DNA from 2 places in the Massilia sp. MP_M2 genome. Region 1 is predicted to be linked to the other one. Evidence: riboswitches for the same ligand, from Rfam matches in the RefSeq annotation. Region 1 holds a riboswitch; the other holds the start of a gene.
The links. A riboswitch is a leader RNA that binds a small molecule or an ion and turns the genes downstream of it on or off. The one in region 1 is predicted to bind thiamine pyrophosphate.
Positions count from the first base shown of each region.

Region 2: linked by a shared signal. The riboswitch ahead of thiC (phosphomethylpyrimidine synthase ThiC) and the one ahead of RCH14_RS06985 (TonB-dependent siderophore receptor) in region 1 are both predicted to bind thiamine pyrophosphate.

Region 1 is NZ_JBCHJF010000002.1:478,480-486,011, forward strand. Features, by position in the region: gene RCH14_RS06965 (S46 family peptidase) at 1-59, shown strand, start outside; gene pnuC (nicotinamide riboside transporter PnuC) at 89-682, shown strand; gene RCH14_RS06975 (ATP-binding protein) at 679-1,218, shown strand; gene RCH14_RS06980 (HDOD domain-containing protein) at 1,391-2,359, shown strand; gene RCH14_RS06985 (TonB-dependent siderophore receptor) at 2,676-4,805, opposite strand; TPP riboswitch at 4,889-4,986, opposite strand; gene RCH14_RS06990 (DUF535 family protein) at 5,043-5,816, opposite strand; gene RCH14_RS06995 (hypothetical protein) at 6,124-6,465, shown strand; gene RCH14_RS07000 (glutathione S-transferase family protein) at 6,560-7,273, shown strand; gene RCH14_RS07005 (MFS transporter) at 7,305-7,532, opposite strand, start outside.
Region 2 is NZ_JBCHJF010000001.1:930,513-938,044, reverse strand. Features, by position in the region: gene RCH14_RS04215 (valine--tRNA ligase) at 1-1,036, opposite strand, end outside; gene RCH14_RS04210 (hypothetical protein) at 1,283-3,397, shown strand; gene RCH14_RS04205 (hypothetical protein) at 3,532-3,825, shown strand; TPP riboswitch at 3,883-3,995, shown strand; gene thiC (phosphomethylpyrimidine synthase ThiC) at 4,073-5,998, shown strand; gene thiS (sulfur carrier protein ThiS) at 5,999-6,202, shown strand; partial or broken gene RCH14_RS04190 (thiazole synthase) at 6,283-7,059, shown strand; gene RCH14_RS04185 (bifunctional hydroxymethylpyrimidine kinase/phosphomethylpyrimidine kinase) at 7,125-7,532, shown strand, end outside.

The DNA of each region.
Region 1 (7,532 bases):
AGGTCGATCATGCCGACAACCTGCTCAAGGAAATGACGATCAAGTATCCGAAGCAGTAAGCGAAGAAGTAAGCCGGATACGTCAACGCATGAACGAACCCCTCGTCCTCGCCGGCCTGGTGACGTCGCCACTCGAACTGATCTCGTTCCTGCTGGCCGTCACCACGGTCGTACTCAACATCCGCCAGAAGCACTGGGCCTGGCTGTTTTCGATCGCGTCGTCCGCTACTTACGCGGTGGTGTTTTTCGAGGCAAAGCTGTATGGCGACATGGGGCTGCAGTTCGTGTTCATCGGCGCGTCGATCTGGGGCTGGAGCATGTGGCTGCGCGGCGCTGGCAATGGGCCGCTGGTCGTCAAGCGCCTCAATTCCGGCACCCGTGCCTGGGTCCTGGTCACCTGGTTCGCCGGCTTCGTGCTGCTCTCGACCTTCCTAGACCATTTCACCGATACCGACGTGCCGCACGCCGATGGCTTTCTTACCGCCGGCAGCCTGATGGGGCAACTGCTCCTGGCGCGCAAGAAGCTCGAGAACTGGCACATCTGGATCGCCGTCGATATCCTGTATGTCGGGCTGTATGTCTACAAGGGCCTGATGCTCACGGCCGTGCTGTATGGCGTGTTCGTGCTGCTGGCGATTGCCGGCCTGCGCGCCTGGGCGGCGCATGTGGAAAAGCGGGCATGAACCTGCCCGCTGCCGGCATTGAGGGCGTAGCCAGGATTGCGATTCTGGGCGCTGAATCGTCGGGCAAGTCCACGCTGTCCGAAGCGCTGGCGCGCCGCTACAACACGGTCTGGGTGCCCGAATACCTGCGCGAATTCGTCGACGTCCACGCCCGCGTGCCGCGCGAGGAAGACCAGTTCGGCATCGCGCGCACGCAACTGGCGCGCGAAGATGCAGCAGAGCGCGTCGCGCGGCGCTACCTGTTCTGCGACACGACAGCCTTGATGACGGCGTTGTACAGCCGCGTATACTGGGACCGGGTGGATGCGCAACTGGCGCAGCTCGCCGCACATCACGCTTACGCCATCACGCTGGTGACGGCGCCCGACGGCCCGTGGGAGCCGGACGGCCTGCAGCGCGAATCGGAAGCGGTGCGCCAGATGGTGCACCGGATGCTGCTCGAGACGCTCGCCGCGCGTGGTGTCGCGTATACCTTGCTGGCAGGGGACCTCGTGCAGCGCTTGCGGCAGGTGGAACAGCTGCTCGGCGCACCGTAAGCGGGATTGTCGGCAGGCTTGCCACGACCATTGACCCGTATCATGGCCTGACCCGGCGCGCTGCCGATATCACAGACACGGGCACGGTGACGCCAAATAGTTTCATGGTGACGTCATTTTGTTTCTTTGTGGCATTACAATATGCTACTTTCTGAACATGGGGCGGGACGCGATGAAAAATTGGATTGGTCGCTTGCTGGGCGGCGCCGAGAAGGACACCGTCGCGCCGGCACCGGTCAGCGCAGCGCTGACGTTCGCCGACGGTCAAGCCATGGCGACCGAGGTACAGGCCACCTATTATCGCTGGTTGACGGCCAGCAGCCGATGCGCGGCGTCACCCGAACAGGAGGCGCAGATCCTGGACGAAGTGCGCTCGCTTGCCGCCGATCCTGTCTGCGCGTCCGGCCTGGTGCCACGCATCCCCGAACTGATCTCGCAGCTCCTGACCGCGCTGTCGGACGAGAACATCTCGACCGGCGCGCTGTCGGCCCAGGTGGGGCGTGACTTGGTGCTGGTGGCTGAAGTCATCCGCGAAGCCAACAGCGCCTATTATCGTCCGGTGACGCCCATCGAAACGCTCGAAGGCGCCGTGACGATGCTCGGCCTGAACGGCTTGCGCATGCTGCTCGCGCGCATCGCGTTTCGTCCACTGCTGCGCGTGACGACGCAGGGCGTGGCGCGCCAGGTGGCGCCGGTCGTCTGGAAGCATGCCGAACGCTGCGCATTCGCCGCCAGCGTCATGGCACCGGGGCTGTCCGCCGGGGTGTTCGAGTCCTATCTTGCGGGCCTGATGCAGAACCTGGGCTTGCAGGTGGCATTCCAGATCGCCGACCGCGTCTGTGAAGGCAAGGTGCCGGGCTCCGGCGAATTTGGCATCGCATTCTTTGCCGCCAGCCGCGAGCTGTCGGCGGTGATCGCCAGCCACTGGGATTTTCCACCGGACGTCGTCGACGCGATCGCGCATGCGCATGAACCGGAGGGCTCGCATCCGGCGCAGGCGCTGGCGCTGGGTGACCGGATTGCCACGCTACGCCTGCTGCTGGACGCTGGTGTGATGGGTGACGATGATCCGCTGGTGATGCAGGGGTTGAACGGGTTTGAGCGGCGCTGTCTGGGCAAGTTGCTGGAGTTGTCGGATTAAAAGCGCCTGACAAAGCCATCTAATTGTTCGCCAGACAATAGCCGGTTGAAACCCTCCCGATCGCGGCAAACCCCGCTGCAAACACGATTTGTTGGTGGATGAGCGTGGGCTTTCCCTGGCGACCCAGATATCGGGCGTACAAATACATGACTCTTGTTTCCTTATCCCGGTAGCGGAATCAATCCCAGCAGTAAAAGGGCCCGCAGCAATCCTGCAGCAAGATGCAATGGCAGGCCCCGTACTATCCAAGGCCACGCAGTTGCTTCAGAAAGCAACCGCGCTGGCCGTCAAATAAGCGGTGATCGATTCTTGAACATCAAAAATCAATCTGCGCCGACACCCTGAACGTCCTTGGCGCCCCCGGCAGCAAATACCCGCCCAGCGACTGCGTCACGTCGCGCCAGTAGAACTTGTCGAACGCATTATCCATCCGCGCCCGGATGATCGTGTTCAAACCGCCCGCGCGCAGCAGGTACGATGCGCCGAACCCGGCCACATGGTATCCCGGCACCTTAACGCGGTTGGCCGGGTCGAACACCTTGTTACCCGAATACTGCCACTGCGCGTCCAGCTTGAGCCCCGCCACCTGCGGCACCGCGTACTCGATCCACGCGGCCGTGCGCAGTTCCGGCACATTGGTCACGCGCTTGCCTTCGGTGCTGGCGTCGCCCGTGTCCTTCTGGTTCGTATCGAGCGCCATCAGCGACAGGTTGTAGTTCAGGCCGGGCAGGGCGCGACCCTGCGCCGACAGTTCGATGCCGCGGTGCGTCTGCTCGCCCGCGCGCACGAAGACGTTGGCGGCATTCGTGTATTCGAGGCCCTGGGTGATTTCGAAGAGGGCGCCGGACAGCGCCAGCTGCTCGTTCACGTTGCGCTTGACGCCGAATTCGAACTGCTTCGAGCGGCTTGGCGAGAGCACCGTGTTCTGGTTGACCGTCTCCATCGGCGCGATGCCGCCGTATTGCAGGCCGTGGCTGATCGAGCCGTACACGCGCCAGTCCGGCGCCGGCGCATACACGAGCGCCACGTTCGGCAGCGCGAACGAGTCTTTCGATTTCACGCGCGCCTGGTCGATTTCTTCCAGCGCATCGAGCTTGAGCTGGACGTAGCGCACGCCGGCGTGCAGCGTCCAGGCTGGCGCCAGGGTCACGACATCCTGCACGAACAGTGAGCGCTCTTCGGTTGCGCGGCGTTCCATTACGGGGCCGGTCACGCGGCTGCTGTCCACCGGCGGCACGATCTGGTTTTGCCAGATATTGCTCGAGCCGACGTAGTCGTAGACGTATTCGCCGAAGCTGTCGTGGCGCTGCGCGTAGGCGCTGCCGATCGTCAGCGCGTGGCGCATGGCGCCCGTGTCGAAGCGGCCCTGCAGCATCGCTTGCGCGCCCCACGGCGTCTTGCGCTCGCCGGTGCTCTGGAAGTCGTACACGTCGTAGTCGCCGTTCGAGCAGTAACCAGGGTAGTAGCCGTCGCCCTCGTTGCTGCAACCGTACGGGAAGGCGGTGAAGTCGTCGCGCTTGAACCAGTGCTTGTTGGCGTTGACGGTCGCGCTCCAGCGCTCGCTGATGCGGTACTCGAAGCGCAGCCCGAGATTGCTGCTGTCGGTGTCGACGGGGCGCGTCCATGGCTGGTCGTTGAGCAGCGTTTTCGCCGAGATCCCAGTGGGCAGGGCTTCGTTGCGCAGCAGCTGGTAGCCGGGGGCGGTGACCTGCGACTTGTGCTGGTGGTCGACGTCGATCTGGAACAGCGCGTCGGGTGACATCTGCCAGTCGAAGGCGGCCGAGATAAACTGGCGCTTGCCGTCGGCGCCGCGCACGTACGATTTCAGGTCTTCGGCGGCGGCATTGATGCGGTAGCCGAAGCGGCGGTCGGCGAAGCGCCCGCCCAGGTCGACCGCGCCGTACACGGTGCCGCGTTCGCGCACTTCGACCGTGGCCGAACGCAGCGGCGCATTGGTCGGGCGCTTGGTGGCGAAGTTGAGCATGCCGCCGGGCGCTGCAACGCCCGCCTGCAGGCCGGCCAGGCCGCGCAGGATTTCGATGCGTTCCTTGTTCTCGAGCGGGATCTGCGTGTCGCCCGAGATCGCGATCATGTCCTTGCGGTAGCTGGTCGCGTTGTCGAGCGTGAAGCCGCGCACCGAAAACTGTTCGGCGTAGCCGATAGCGTTGTAGGCGTCGCCAATCGACGCATCGTAGCGGCTCGCATCGGTGACGCTGCGGATCGACAGGTCCTGCATCTGGCCCTGGCCGATCGAGGTAATCGACGCTGGCGCGTCGAGCAGCTGCGTTTCGGCGAAGCCGCCGACACTGGCGCGGTCGAGCGCGATCCATTTGCTGCTGGTGACGACGACCGAGGGGATGGTGTCCTGTGCGACTGCGGCAGGCGTGACAACGAAGGCCTGCACGATGGCGCAGGCAAGAACGTGGTGCTTCAGAGTGAAGGTCATGGTGTGCTCGTGTTTGCGCGCCACGGAGGCGCGCCGCTTTGAAATCAAGCCGGAGCCAACGTGGGGGAAGGGCAAACGAACGGGAGGGCTGCTTTGCGCTTTCCTTCGCTGGCATTATCCAGATCAGGTACGAAGGGTATGTCTCACCCGGAACAATGTTCCAGGACCCCTAGCGAAGGCGCGAGTGTAGCACGGCGCTTGACGGCCGTGGTGAATCTGGCAAGCGTCTTGGCGGTGTCAGGCTTGCGCGGTGGTGCGGGTGCCGGCCACGGCGCCGGGCGTCGCGACCGGCGCCATGTAGCGCAGCAGCGTAGTGCAGGCGGCGTCGCCGATCGCGCGCCACTGCTCGCGGCGCTGGGCGGCGCGCTTGCGGTGCTTCGACGGCATGTCCGCCAGCGGCTTGAGATAGAACGGCAGCGTGATCTGGTAGTGGCGCGCATCGCATTCGGCGCCGCCCAGGATGCGCCAGAAGCCATCGTAGCCGCTCTCGAATGTCGCGTGCTGGTCTGCCGCGTAGGCCGGGTGCGCAGTAGCGCGCAGCGCGAGCACGCGGTCGATGCCCAGCGCCTGCGCCGCGCCCTGCAGGGCGGCAAATGCGAAGAAGCTGGGCGAATTGTTCGGGAACGCGCGTTCGAACGCATCGAAGGCCGGGCCGGCATTGCGCCACAGGCCGGCGTTATGCGTCACCAGCGGGACGCTCGCCACCGGAAGGGCAAGCTGCGCGCCGTCGGCCCAGGTCCAGGACAGTCGGTGCAGGACCGCGCCATTCGCGAGCAGCATCAAGGTCAGCCCATCCTGCGGATCGTCGCGCTTTGCGCTCCGCAGTTGCAGCGCAAAGCGGCCATGCTCGCCATCGTGCTGCCACAAGACCAGACCGGCGCTGCCTTGCACCGCATCCCGGTACGCCCGGCTGAAGGTCGCGTTCTCGAAGCGGACGTGGGGAGTCTGGGACTGGTGCTCCCGCCAGTGGCGCAGAGCATGCCAGCGTTGGGTCAATCGCGCGAAGATCATCGAGCGCTCCATTGGGCAGGTGGTGACGGGCGAACTTTATTAAATTAGTTCCTCAGTGCAATTATGTTCCCTATCGCCAACGTGTGCATGGAGAAAGTGTAATGATTCGTCAGGAACCAACACGATTGGGGTCAGTCGCCCTGTTTGCAGGGTTTGGTTCTCTGCGGGGCGTTGCTCAATAGCCACAATTGGGCGATGCCCGGGGGCGCGCCAAGCGCGTCGCGTCACCTTGATCGGCGCGAATGCGGGGTCGCCATCCGGAGCAGGTCATAATGGCGGTACTAATTTATCAGCAAGAAAGATCATCATGAAGCACATCGCCCCCCCGGAAGCCGCCCTCGCACCAAGCCCTCTGACCGGGAACGAATCTGTCGATGACAGCGCGTCAGCGGCAAACGTTGCTGCGGACGCGGCGCAGTCCCGCAGCATGCACCGCACTGCGGCGAGTCGCGCCGTCGGCCAGGCGTCGCGCGCTGCGACAGCCAAGACGGCCAAGGGCAAGGACAAGGACAGCACGGGCAGTCCTCAAAGGCCGAATGCCAGCCAGGTCTCGGCATGGAAGAAAGAAAACAAGGCATCCATTGCAGAAACGGCGAAGCATTTCAACCTGCCGCCAACGATCGCCAAACGGTGGTGTGCAGTCGCCTGATATCGAGGCAAGCCGGCATGGCCGGCCTACCGTGCTTCCCGGCCTTCCGGTTCGGTCTACCATGACTTTTCTTCCATAGACAGGAAAAGCAATCATGGCGCATCACTACGAACTGTTTTACTGGCCGTCGATCCAGGGCCGCGGCGAATTCGTGCGCCTGGCGCTCGAGGAAGCGGGCGTCGACTATGTCGACGTGGCGCGCGGCGATGGCGGCGTGGACCGATTGATGGCCGCGCTCGAGGTTGGAGACCATCCCGCCTTTGCGCCGCCATTTTTGAAAGCCGGCGAGCAGACCATCGGCCAGGTGGCCAACATTCTGCTGTATCTGGGCGAACAGCATGACCTGGTGCCGCGCACCGAATCTGGCCGGCTCTGGGTGCACCAGCTGCAATTGACGATCGCCGATCTGGTCACCGAGACGCACGACACGCATCACCCGATCGCCTCGATGCTGTACTACGAAGACCAGAAGCCCGAGGCCAAGCGCCGCGCGGCCGATTTCGTCGAGACGCGCATCCCCAAGTTCATGGGCTATTTTGCGCGGCTGCTGGCTGAGCCCGCGCGGCGCGACTACCTGCTGGGCGAACACGTGAGCTACGCCGACCTGTCGCTGTTCCAGGTCATCGAGGGCTTGCGCTACGCATTCCCCAGGGCGATGCAGAAGATCGAGCATGAGCATCCCCAGCTCACGGCCTTGCGCGACCGGGTGGCGGCGCGGCCGAAGATCGCGGCCTATCTGGCATCGCCGCGCCGCATTCCGTTCAACCAGGACGGCATCTTCCGCCACTATCCCGAGCTGGACGCGTAAGCAGGTCAGTGCAGCGCGACCGGTGCGGCGGTCATGCCTCTTGCCGGCACGCCGGCACGCCGTCGCGGCGATCAAGCCAGCGGGCCAGCGTCGTGAGCAGCAGGGCGCCCACGACCACCAGCGCGCCGATCCACGGCGTTGCCATCAAGCCCATGTGCGCAACGATCAGGCCCCCGCCCCAGGCGCCCAGCGCGATGCCGACATTGAAGGCAGCAATGTTCAGGCCCGACGCCACATCGACAGCCTGCGGCGCATCGCG
Region 2 (7,532 bases), on a different contig from region 1:
CGCCCCGTGGGACCATCAGCTTGTGCGGCTTGATCTGTTCCATCAGGCCCAGTGCTTCGAGGTCGGCGACGATCTGCTTGCGCGCGGCGAAGCGATCCAGCCCCTGGTACTGGGCCGGGCCGTTTTCGTTGATCTTCGCGTCGAGCGTGAAGATGCTGATCGGCGCGAGACCGGCGCGCTGGCCGACTGCGTAATCGTTGAAGTCGTGGGCCGGCGTGATCTTCACGCAGCCGGTACCGAATTCTTTATCGACGTAGCTGTCGGCGATGATCGGGATTTCACGGCCGGTCAATGGCAGCGTGAGTGTCTTGCCGTGCAAATGGAGGTAGCGTTCATCGGTCGGATCGACCGCGACGGCGACGTCGCCCAGCATCGTCTCTGGCCGGGTGGTGGCGACCGTCAGGTGGCCGCTGCCGTCGGCGAGCGGGTACTGGATGTACCACATGAAGCCGTCTTCTTCGGTCGAGTCGACTTCGAGGTCGGACACGGCCGTGCCCAGCACCGGGTCCCAGTTCACCAGGCGCTTGCCGCGGTAGATCAGGCCCTGCTCGTACAGGCGCACGAAGACTTCGACCACCGATTTCGAGCGCGGCTCGTCCATCGTGAAATATTCGCGCTGCCAGTCGGGTGAGGTGCCCAGGCGGCGCATCTGGCCGGTGATGGTGCTGCCCGATTTTTCCTTCCACTCCCAGACTTTTTCGAGGAACGCGTCGCGGCCCAGGTCATGGCGCGAAATCTTTTGCGCGTCCAGCTGGCGTTCGACGACGATCTGCGTGGCGATGCCGGCGTGGTCGGTACCCGGGACCCACGCCGTGTTGTAGCCGCGCATGCGGTAGTAGCGCGTCAGGCCATCCATGATCGTCTGGTTGAACGCGTGGCCCATGTGCAGGGTGCCGGTGACGTTCGGCGGCGGCAGCTGGGTGCTGAAGGAGGGCTTGCCCTCGTCCATGGTCGCGGCAAAGTAGCCGCGCTGTTCCCACTCGGCGCGCCAGAACTGTTCAATATCGGCTGGCTCGAAAGACTTGGCTAATTCCATGATGTGGTCGTGTGTGAATTTTGCGAAAGAAACCATTATAGGTCACCTTCCAGCGCCAGCCTATCCTGGCAGCGTCGCTGAATTGCCATCTGTTGTCCAGCTCGTTTGAATCCTTCTTTGTTTGCCCCAGCTCCTTGATCTACCTCCAAATGTGCCAGTGATTCCTCTGAATATCTGCAGCCTCGACGAACCATCACCCCTACTGCGCTGGTCGAACGAGGGCACATCCACCATGAGGAGAACACCATGTCACAACTCGACCCAACCGGGATCGACAACGCAAACGAGGATGCGATCGGCGACACCGGCGTGATGACCTATGAAGAAGTGTCCGGACTGTCCAATGGCGACCTGGGGATTCCCGAGCCGTACGACACAGGGCCTACCGGCGCCGCGCCCGGGCTCGCTGCGCAGCCGGCCATTGCGCCTGCCCAGCAGGTGCCCCTGCCGATCCCCACGCTTCCCATCCCGTCCATACCTGGCATCAAGAAGGCGGTCAGCGGTTGCTACGCGGCCTCGCTGGGCAGCTTCCAGCTCGACCTGCGGGTCGACGTCGACCGCAACCGGCCAATGCGCCGGGTCAGCGGCGACTTTTACCAGACCAGCGGCAAGACCAAGTCGTACTTCGGCTCGTTCGTGGTCGACAGCCCCACCGTGACGGTGTCGACCACCCGCATTGTCGTCAAGGGCATGGGCCGCTTCACGTTCGCGGCCGGGGCGCCGGTGATCCAGGTGACGATCCCGCGCGTAAACATTTTCCAGCCGCAGGCCGCGGCCACGCTGCAGTTCTTCACGGTCAACAATACACCAGGGGCGTCCTATCACTGCCCCTTCTCTTCACTGCATTTTCGCACTGTGCGCATCGAAACCGACAGCGTGTCCGACGTGGCGACCACCCCATTTACTAGCTACAACACGGGGGCGCTGCCTTCGGGCGGCAGCGCCCGCACGGTCAACGTGGTCAGCGCCTTTGGCGAAGCAGGCATCGGCATGGTGCCCACTGCCGGCAACAATGTCATCGATGTCAGCGCCGCCGGGGGCAACGCTACCTGGAGCAATGCCGAGCTGCACGCGTCGATGCAGCAGCATTTTTCGCTGTGGGGCGACCTGCAGCAGTGGTGCGTATGGCAGCTGGTGGCGCAGCAGCATGACCTCGGCACGGGTCTGTACGGCATCATGTTCGACCAGCAGGGCAAGCAGCGCCAGGGCTGCGCCGTGTTTCACGCCGGAATCGGCGGTTCCACGGCCGAGCAACTGCGGCTGCAGCTCTACACCTACGTGCACGAACTGGGGCACTGCTTCAACCTGATGCACTCGTGGCAGAAATCGTATGCCAATCCGCCTAAGCCAAACCGCCCCGAAGCGCTGTCATGGATGAACTACCCGTGGTACTACCCGAACGGCGGCGCGCCAGGCTATTGGAGCAGCTTCGACTTCCGCTTCGACGACGAAGAGCTGATCCATCTCCGCCACGGTTTCCGCAACGACGTCGTCATGGGCGGCAACAGCTTCACGAGCGGCGCCTCGCTTGGGCGCGACGTGATGGCCGATCCGATCTCGGACGAATCCGGCCTGGTGCTCGAGATATCGACCCACCAGCGCAGCTTCGCGCTGGGTGAGCCGGTGGTGCTCGGGCTCAAGCTGCGCGCCACCGACACGCGCGGGCGCCGCGCCCATACCTGGCTGCATCCGAACTATGGCCTGGTGAAGATCGTCATCGAACAACCTGGCGGCCGGGTTTGCGCCTACGAGCCGATGATCGACCACCTGGTCGGCGAACGCCAGACGATGCTCGGGGTGGACAACCCGGTTCAGGACAGCGCCTATATCGGCTATGGCAAGGATGGTTTCTATTTCGGCCAGCCGGGCCAGTACCGGGTGCGGGCCGCGTATGCGGCGCTCGACGGTTCGCAAGTGCTGTCCGATATCCTGACAGTGCGCGTGCGCTATCCGGTCAGTACCGACGACAACGTGCTGGCCGACCTGTTCATGGGCGACGACCAGGGCGCGCTGTTATACCTGCAGGGGTCGGACAACGCTACGCTGCGCTCGGGTAACGCCGCCTTCGACGAGGTGCTCGACCGCTTCGACATGCATCCGATGGCCGCCTATGTGCGCATGGTCAAGGGCGTCAATGCTGCCCGCGCGTTCAAGACAGTCAATGCGGGTGACGGCAAGCCGCTGTTCGTGCGCGCAGCGCGTCTCGACGAGAGTGTCGCATTGCTCTCGAGCGCCACCCAGGCCAGGGTACTCGATCCGGTGTCCCAGGGCGATTTGCTCACCTGCCTGGCCACGGTTCAGGGCGGTCCTGCGGCGGGCGCCGCGACCGGGCCGGGCACGCGGGTGCACCGCAAGGCATGACCGATGCCCGATGGTCGGCGCCGCGTCGGGCAATCGGGCTGGCCATGCTGGCGTTACTCTGTTCCGGCCAAGCCTGCTTTTCGGGGGGCTTGGCCGGCAAACCTGTTGCAATTAAAGGAAAGGCGAGGCAAGCGATGACGTTACGCGTGAGGTTGGGCGAGGGATTTCAAGACAACACAGTCAGCGTGCGGGTCGACGGCAAGCAGGTCTATGACCGTCCGAACGTGAGTACCGACCTGACAATTTCGCGTGCGGATTCGTTCGATGTGGCGGTGGGCGAACCCAGCGTGCAGCTCGAGGTGGCGGTGCAGGGCGGGCCGACAGTGCGCCGTGCGGTCGAGCCGGCGCAGACGCCGTTCGTCGAGGTGCGTTTCATCGACGGCGTGCTGCAATTGCTGCCGTTGCCGGCCGAGCCGCCGATGTTGTAACCATGATGCCCCATCCAATATCCGTTCGGCTATAATCCACCCGCTGCCATCACTGGCAGCAAACGCTAGGGGTCCTGCACGTCGTTGCTGTTGTAACGATGCGTGGGTGAGAAATACCCTCCGAACCTGATCTGGATAATGCCAGCGAAGGGAAGCAGCCGATTCGTGCGGCCGTGCGCAGTCTTGCGCCCGACCTTGCCGCACCCGGTAACTCCTTTGCTGGCTCTCATGCACGCAAGGGAGCCACATGAACGCACCTCCGAAGTCTTCGCAACTGTTCGATGCCGCCACCGCCACGGTGGACCAGGCGGCCATCGCATCGCTACCAAACTCCCGCAAGGTCTATATCGAAGGCAGCCGCCCCGATATTCGCGTGCCGATGCGCGCGATCAGCCAGTCGGCCACGTCCGACAGCTTTGGCGGCGAACCCAATCCACCGCTGTTCGTCTACGACACGTCCGGGCCGTACACCGAACCGGCGACCGCGATCGATATCCGCAGCGGCCTGGCGCCGATGCGCCAGCCATGGATCGACGGGCGCGGCGACACCGAGCAACTGGCCGGGCCGTCGTCGCAGTATGGCCAGCAGCGGCTGCACGATCCGGCCTTGACCGCGCTGCGCTTTGACCTGCAGCGCGCGCCGCGCCGCGCCTTAAGCGGTGCCAACGTCACGCAGATGCACTACGCGCGCCAGGGCATCATCACGCCCGAAATGGAATTCATCGCGCTGCGCGAAAACATGCAGCGCAAGGAATACATCGCGTCGCTGCATGCGTCCGGCCCGATGGGCAAGCGGGTTGCCGACCTGATGGGGCGCCAGCATCCGGGCCAGTCGTTTGGTGCCAGCATCCCCGCTGAAATCACACCCGAATTCGTGCGCTCGGAAGTCGCGCGCGGGCGCGCCGTCATCCCCCTCAACATCAACCACCCGGAAATCGAGCCGATGATCATCGGCCGCAACTTCCTGGTCAAGGTCAATGCCAATATCGGCAATTCGGCCGTGACCTCGTCGATTGGCGAAGAAGTAGAAAAAATGACCTGGGCGATCCGCTGGGGCGCCGACACGGTGATGGATCTGTCGACCGGCAAGCATATCCACGAAACACGTGAGTGGATCATCCGTAACAGCCCGGTGCCAATCGGCACGGTGCCGATCTACCAGGCGCTGGAAAAGGTCAATGGCAAGGCCGAAGACCTGACCTGGGAGATCTTCCGCGACACACTGGTCGAACAGGCCGAGCAGGGCGTCGACTACTTCACGATCCACGCCGGCGTGTTGCTGCGCTACGTGCCGATGACGGCGAATCGCCTGACGGGCATCGTCTCGCGCGGCGGCTCGATCATGGCCAAATGGTGCCTGGCGCACCACCGCGAATCGTTCCTGTACACCCATTTCGAAGACATCTGCGACATCATGAAGGCGTACGACGTGACGTTCAGCCTGGGCGATGGCTTGCGCCCCGGCTCGATCTACGACGCCAACGACGAAGCCCAGCTGGCCGAACTGAAAACGCTGGGCGAACTCACGCAGATCGCGTGGAAGCACGACGTGCAGACGATTATCGAGGGCCCCGGCCACGTGCCGCTGCACCTGATCAAAGAGAACATGGACCTGCAGCTCGAACAGTGCCATGAAGCGCCGTTCTACACGCTCGGGCCGCTCACGACGGATATCGCGCCCGGCTACGACCACATCACGTCCGGCATCGGCGCGGCCACGATTGGCTGGTACGGCACGGCGATGCTGTGCTACGTGACGCCCAAGGAGCACCTGGGCCTGCCTGACAAACAGGACGTCAAGGACGGCATCATCACGTACAAGATCGCGGCCCACGCGGCCGACCTGGCCAAGGGCCATCCGGGCGCGCAGTTGCGCGACAACGCGCTGTCGAAGGCGCGCTTCGAGTTCCGCTGGGACGACCAGTTCAACCTGGGTCTGGATCCCGACAAGGCGCGCGAATTCCACGACGAGACCCTGCCCAAGGATTCGGCCAAGGTGGCCCATTTCTGCTCGATGTGCGGCCCGCATTTCTGCTCGATGAAGATCACGCAGGAAGTGCGCGCCTACGCCGCCGCCAATGGCGTGGGGGGCGAAACAGCCTTGCAGCAGGGGATGCAGGAAAAAGCGATCGAGTTCGTGCGCAATGGCGCCCGACTGTACCGGGAGGTCTGAATGACATCCATCGAAGTCAATGGCGCGCCGTGTGGCGTGCCACCGGGCCAGACGCTCGCCGGCCTGCTCGAGCAGCTGGACCTGAGCGGGCAGGGCATGGCGCTGGCCGTGAACCGCGAGGTGGTGCCGCGCCAGCAGTGGCCGACGCGCCGCCTGCAGGCGCAGGACCGGGTCGATATCGTGCGCGCCATCGGTGGCGGCTAAAGGAGAACAGGATGAATGTCATGAACCAACTCATGCAGCAAGAAATACAGCAAGACATGCAGCAAGACATGCAGCAAGACATGCAGCAAGACGTGCTTACCATCGCCGGGCGTGCCTACCACTCGCGCCTGCTGGTCGGCAGCGGCAAGTACCGCGACCTGGCACAAACGCGCGAGGCCACGCTGGCGGCCGGTGCCGAGATCATCACGGTGGCGATCCGCCGCGTGAACATCGGCCAGGACCCGAACGCGCCCAGCCTGCTCGACGTGCTGCCGCCGTCGGAGTTCACCATCCTGCCCAATACGGCCGGCTGCTTCAATGCCAAGGATGCGGTCTATACGCTGCAGATGGCGCGCGAGCTGCTGGGCGGGCGCAACCTCGTCAAGCTCGAAGTGCTGGGCGACGCCACCACGCTGTTCCCGCACATGCCCGAGACACTCAAGGCCGCCGAAACGCTGGTGCGCGACGGCTTCGACGTCATGGTCTACTGCAGCGACGATCCGATCCAGGCCCGTATCCTGCAAGAGATCGGCTGCGTGGCGGTGATGCCGCTGGCGTCGCTGATCGGCTCGGGGATGGGCATCCTCAACCCCTTGAACCTGTCGCTGATCATTGAGCAGGCCACGGTGCCGGTGCTGGTCGACGCCGGCGTGGGCACGGCGTCGGATGCGGCGATCGCGATGGAACTCGGCTGCGACGGCGTGCTGATGAACACCGCGATCGCCGGCGCGCGCGACCCGGTGCGTATGGCGCGCGCGATGAAGCATGCGGTGCTGGCCGGGCGCGATGCCTGCCTGGCGGGGCGCATGCCCAAGCGTTTCGCGGCGTCGCCATCGTCGCCGGTCGAGGGCAAGATCACGGGGAACGTCACCGCTAACGCCACCGCTAACCTCACCGGTAATCTCACCAGCAACGTCGCCGCATGACACCCTGCGTGCTGGTCTTCGCCGGGCTCGATCCCGGCGGCGGCGCGGGCCTGGCGGCCGACATCCTGGCCATTGCGGCGCAGGGCGCGCATGCGCTGCCGGTGGCCACGGCGCTGACCTGTCAGGACAACAACCGCGTGTTCGAGGTGCAGCCGGTCGACGCCGGCCTGGTCGCGCGCCAGGCCGCGCCGCTGGTCGCGGCCTTCGATATCCGCGCCGTCAAGCTGGGCATCCCCGGCAACGCGGCCAATGCGGCGGCAATCGCGGCCATCATTCGCGGCCTGCGTGCGCAGCGCCCCGATCTGCCGGTGGTGCTCGACCCGGTGCTGGCCAGCGGCCATGGCGACGCGCTGGGACAGGGCAACGCCATCGCTGCCTTGTCCGATCTGCTGGCGCTGGCGACG